2 linked regions of the Parasegetibacter sp. NRK P23 genome follow. The protein of the gene in region 2 interacts with the protein of the main gene of each other region in a pairwise test. Links are inferred from orthologs where the notes say so. Each region holds a gene or a part of one and is shown on either strand. Other genes may lie near its edges.

Region 1 (2,927 bases), 830 kb from region 2 along the record:
CGATAAACATTTCGACGCGAAGAATCCCAGAACGGCCATCCGTGAGATTCCGGCGGGTATCATTTCGGCCAACAGCGCTTTGTTGTTCGTGATCCTGAATTGCATTGGGTTCGTGGTTACCACCTGGTTCATCAACCCGCTTTGTTTTTACCTGTCTTTTGTGGCTTTGTTCGTGATTCTGTTTTACAGTTATACCAAACGCTTCACACCTTTGTGCCACCTGGTGCTGGGGTTGGGGCTTTCCCTGGCGCCTATCGGGGCCTATCTTGCGGTAACCGGCGTCTTTCATATTGTACCTGTGTTGTTTTCATTGGTAGTGTTGTGCTGGGTAAGTGGATTCGATATTATCTATGCGTTGCAGGATGAGGAGTTCGACCGTTCCCAGGAACTGCATTCGATCCCGGTTTGGCTGGGCAGGAAGAACGCGCTCCGGTTCTCTGAACTATTGCATGTGGTGGCTGGAATTCTTGTTGTAAGCATTGGGTTCGTTGGCCATTTTCATCTCCTGTACTGGTTGGGGACAGCGTTGTTTACTGGTATGCTGGTTTACCAGCACTCCATTGTTAAACCGGATGATCTTTCCAGGGTGAACATCGCTTTTATGACCGCGAACGGCATTGCCAGCGTGGCTTTCGCCGTTTTTGTAGTGAGCGATATGCTTGTTTTTTAAACTGAAATTATGTCGAGGATACTCTCAATAGATTATGGCGGAAAAAGAACTGGCATCGCGGTTACCGACCCCCTGCGCATCATCGCGACCGGGCTCACCACCATTCCTTCCCAGGAACTGATCCCTTTCCTGAAAAAATATTTCCAGCAGGAGCAGGTGGGGCAGATCATTATCGGGGAACCGAAAAACTGGGACGATTCCGATACACATGCCACGCCACTAGTGGAAGCCGCGATTAAAAAGTTGCAGAAGGAATTCCCCCATATTCCCCTCGAAAGGGTGGATGAGCGCTACACGTCAAAGATGGCCGTCCAAACCATGATCGACAGTGGCCTGAAAAAAAAAGCCAGAAGGAACAAAGCCCTGGTGGACGAAATAGCCGCCACCATTCTGTTACAGGAGTATATGAACAGGATGTAACCGCTCCACTCTCCAAAAAATAGTACCTTTGCCCATTAAGATTAATCTATGATTTTACCGATCGTTGCTTACGGATTGCCGGTGTTGAGAAAAATTGCTGATGACATCACAAAAGATTATCCCGGACTTGAAAAACTGATCGCCGATATGTGGGAAACCATGTACGCCAGCAACGGCGTAGGTCTCGCCGCGCCCCAGATCAATAAGCCCATCCGCCTTTTCGTGGTGGACAGCGCCCAGATATTTGAAAGCCAGGAAGAAGATGAAAAAGGAGAATACCCGGACGAACCAGGTATCAGGGAAACCTTCATCAACGCGAAAATCACTACTTATGAAGGAGAAGAATGGGCCTACAGTGAAGGCTGCCTCAGCATCCCCAAAGTAAGGGAAGATGTGTACCGCCCCGCAACGATCACCATGGAATACCTCGACGTGAATTTTCAACCCCAGGTAAAAACGTTCAATGGCCTTACCGCACGTATCATCCAGCACGAATACGACCACATCGAAGGGAAACTGTTTATCGACTATCTGAAGCCCTTAAAAAGAAAATTGCTGAAAGGTAAGCTGGACGATATTTCTAAAGGGAAGATACGGGTGGATTACAGGATGGTGTTCCCTAAATAGGGTTCACACGACTTCTTCGTTCCTCGGAGCCACGCGATTGCTTTGTGCTGCGCACTGCGCAACGCAAAGGAGCGGAGACGCAAAGTCTTGTTTGTGTTTGGACAGATTATTTCGGATATATTTTTTCTCGCTACGACGCCACGGCGCAACGTTAGAGCGCTATTTAATTTCTTGTTGAGGTTGTTTAATAACAGCAGGTAATTAATTAAATATATTGGAAGAGCCACAGAAAAAAGTAAAGGTTCTTATAAAATAAATTGATTCTAAAAAATCAACCATTCCCAACTGAACAGTTCGTCGCGCCGTGGCGTCGTTGCGTGAAACAAAAAATTCAACAAGCAACACCTCAACCGCTCTTTGCGCCCTTGCTCCCTTGCAGTGCGCAGCACAAAGCAATCGCGTGATAAACTGCTACCGAAACTAAACCAGCTCAAATACAAACAAGGCTTTGCGTCTCCGCTCCCTTGCGTCTTTGCGAGAAACGAATCAATCATGTAACTGCGAGGAACGAAGCAGAAAAACTACTCCGGCAGATTCCCCGGCTTCACCTTCGCATACCCACGCCACTTCTCAATCACCCTTTCCATATCCTGCGGAATCTCGCTGTTGAACAGGATAAACTCCTTCGTGCCCGGATGCACAAAACCGAGTTCCTTCGCGTGCAACGCGTGCCGTGGGCATATTTCGAAGCAGTTGTCCACGAACTGTTTGTATTTACTGAACACTGTACCTTTCACGATCTTATCGCCGCCGTAAAAATCATCGTTGAAAAGCGGGTGCCCCAGGTGTTTCATGTGCACGCGGATCTGGTGGGTTCTTCCTGTTTCCAGTCTGCATTCTACCAGTGTTACGTAACCGAAGCGTTCCAGCACTTTGTAATGCGTGATGGCATCTTTACCATATTCACCTTCAGGATAGGCTTCAAATAATTTCCGGAAGCGCTGGTGACGGCCCACATGCGCGATGATGGTGCCTTCATCTTCCTGCACATCTCCCCAAACAAGGGCAATGTACCGGCGGTGTACGGTATGATCGAAGAATTGTTTGGCCAGTGAGCTCACTGCTTTGGAAGTTTTCGCCAATACCATCAGTCCGCTGGTGTTCTTGTCGATGCGGTGTACCAGGCCGAAGCGGGGCAGTGTTTCTTCGCTGATGGCTTTGTTCTGCTGCTGCAGGTACCAGGCTACGCCGTTGATGAGCGTGCCAGATC
Region 2 (2,810 bases):
GGCTGTGCCGTATCAATCATTTCCAGCGACCAGCCACCTTGCTGTTTAAAACTTTCTCTGTACCAGCTTATGGCGTAGGATATAGCATGTATTGTTGCGCCGGAGGCGTCTTTCAGTTGAAGCACATCGCCTGCATTATCAAGAGATGGGAACCTTGTAACGCCAATGGTTTGACCAAATACCTGGAACTGCGCAACATTCGAGGTGGCGCATAACAGAAGAAAGGCGCCTGGATCGAGACGGAAGTTTCCTTGTATGGAACCAGAACCGGTTCGGTCGCTCAGTGTCCATCCCTCCAGGAATACAGGGTTGCCGCTCCGGTTCAATACCTCCACATATTCAGCCGCGGGCAATTGAACGGGGGGATCGGGGTCGGCCATCAGTTCCGTGATCACCACATCGTATCTGCTTACCTGTTGGCTTTCCGACTTTATTCCTGTTAAGATCAGTAAAATCATCGTTATTATCCTTCTCCCCCAATTCATACACACTCATTTTAAGTAGGGCAGCATTCCTGCAGGGAACACCGCCCGGTTGAAAAACTCAAAGGTAGAATGGTCGGAAAAACCTGACAATGTGAAAAACACCGAAAACCCGGCAGAAAAAAGCGGAAAATATTTTTGGAAATCACGGATGTTTCACTTTAATTTTGCTCCCGCATGAACATGATGAAACATACAAAACGCATTAAGAAACAGTTTCCACTTAAGGAAGGTGCATAAGCGTTCTGTGTTTACAATAGAATTGAGGGCCTTCCAGATTGGAGGGCCTTTTTTTATACTAATAATTAACCAACTAAAAGAACAAAAACAAACATGAAAGTAGCTGTAGTGGGAGCAACCGGCCTGGTAGGCTCCAAAATGTTGCAGGTATTAACGGAACGCAACTTCCCGGTAACTGAACTTATTCCCGTGGCCTCTGAAAGATCCGTAGGCAAACAGGTGGAGTTTAAGGGAAAGCAATATTCCATTGTGAGCGCCGCCGATGCCATTGCCGCCAAGCCCAATGTAGCTATTTTCTCCGCCGGAGGAAGTACTTCCCTGGAGTGGGCACCAAAATTTGCTGAGGCTGGTATTACGGTGATCGACAATTCTTCCGCCTGGAGAATGGATCCCACCAAAGCGCTGATCGTGCCTGAGATCAATGCCGATTCGCTTACCGCGGCCGATAAAATCATCGCTAACCCCAATTGTTCTACCATCCAGATGGTGGTGGCATTGAACCCGCTGCACAAAAAATATAAGATCAAAAGGATCGTGGTGTCCACTTACCAGTCTGTAACAGGAACAGGGGTGAAAGCCGTGAACCAGCTGATGAACGAAAGGAAAGGCGTGGAAGGTGAGATGGCGTACAAATATCCCATCGACCTGAACGTGATTCCGCAGATTGATGTATTCCTGGAAAACGGTTATACCAAGGAAGAAATGAAAATGGTGAAAGAAACCAAGAAGATCATGCGCGATGACTCCATCCGTGTGACGGCCACCACTGTACGTATTCCTGTAATGGGCGGACACAGTGAGAGCGTGAACGTGGAATTTGAGAACGATTTTGACCTGGCTGAAGTTCGCTCCCTGCTCAGTGCAGCGCCTGGCGTGGTAGTGGTGGATGATCCTGCCAACGCGCAATATCCCATGCCGATGGATGCACACGAGAAAGACGAAGTATTCGTGGGCCGTCTTCGCCGCGATGAAAGCGCTCCGAATACCCTGAACATGTGGATCGTAAGCGATAACCTCCGCAAAGGTGCCGCCACCAACGCCGTTCAGATCGCGGAATACTTGAATGGGAAAGGATTGCTTTAGTGGTCTTCCAATAAACTCCGGTTTAAAAAATCCAGCAGGGGCTTCAAGGTTTTGAAGCCCTTTGCTGTTTCCGGGAGAAAATTGGTGGCAAGTACTTCTTTATCCGGCACTTCCCGTCCGGCGATAAAACTTTTCAGTTTCAGGTATTCAATGCCGGTATGGTCCTTTTCATAACCTTTCGGTGCGTTGGCCAGGCTGTATTCAGGGCTTTTGTCGAGGTCGCCGTAAGTTTGAATGAATGATTTATTGCGGATGAGCTTTCCAAACTCATCGTAACAATAATCGATTTCCTGCCGTACTTTCTTCAGTTCCGGGGCCATGGGCATGTAAAGTCCTCCGCCAATAAAACTCTTGCCAGGTTCCAGGTGAACATAGTAACCCGCAAGCATGGCTTTTTTTCCGCCCCTGCAAATGGAGGCGCCGAAATTGGTTTTATACGGAGATTTATCCTTCGAAAACCGCACGTCCCTGTTGATGCGGAACATACAGTCTTTCGCGGTAAGGTGCGCTATCGTGGGATCTAACTTAGCCATCGCGGGGATCAGCTTGTCGATGAAACCCGCGAAATCCTTTCTGGCGTTTTCGTATGCTTTTCTGTTGGCATCGAACCATTCTTTGTGGTTGTTCTTTGCCAGGTCTTTCAAAAAAGAAAATGTACTACCCTGTATCATCGTCATATCCTGGTTATATCCTGCCCCAGTTCTCCCCGCTTTTAATGCGGTACAACGTCATTTCACTCACGCCATATTTTTCAGCGAGTTGCTTGATGGTGAGTTTACGTTTGGGATCGTTGAGTGATTTTTTAATGGTTTTAACCTGTGTGGCATTGAGTTTAAGCCCTTTGGTACGCGTAGCCTGAATTTGTTTGTAGGCGATTTTCTGCGGACTTTTCTGCTGGTGCGCGATCATCTCTTCCAGCGTGGCCCATTTCAGGTTTTTAAGTGTGTTATCGGTTTTGTTGTGATTCAGGTGGATCACATACTTGTATTTAGGAGAAGGTTTCTT

What was found. Proteins that work in one complex are often made in the same cells at the same time.
Region 1: the proteins of M4J38_RS05115 (region 2) and def interact in binary tests that used the Escherichia coli proteins (3 or more experiments, as listed by UniProt). The link is inferred for Parasegetibacter sp. NRK P23 from one-to-one orthologs.

What each region holds. Positions count from the first base shown.
Region 1 is NZ_JAMDLG010000001.1:2,101,256-2,104,182, reverse strand. It holds def (peptide deformylase), read left to right. Parts: upstream 1-1,138; coding sequence 1,139-1,717; downstream 1,718-2,927. Other genes in the region: M4J38_RS08525 (RluA family pseudouridine synthase), read right to left, coding at 2,239-2,927; ruvX (Holliday junction resolvase RuvX), read left to right, coding at 680-1,090; M4J38_RS08540 (UbiA-like polyprenyltransferase), read left to right, coding at 1-670. UniProt on the Escherichia coli protein: Removes the formyl group from the N-terminal Met of newly synthesized proteins. Requires at least a dipeptide for an efficient rate of reaction. N-terminal L-methionine is a prerequisite for activity but the enzyme has broad specificity at other positions.
Region 2 is NZ_JAMDLG010000001.1:1,272,345-1,275,154, reverse strand. It holds M4J38_RS05115 (aspartate-semialdehyde dehydrogenase), read left to right. Parts: upstream 1-815; coding sequence 816-1,805; downstream 1,806-2,810. Other genes in the region: M4J38_RS05105 (NUMOD4 domain-containing protein), read right to left, coding at 2,490-2,810; M4J38_RS05110 (DUF2461 domain-containing protein), read right to left, coding at 1,802-2,482; M4J38_RS05120 (lamin tail domain-containing protein), read right to left, coding at 1-485.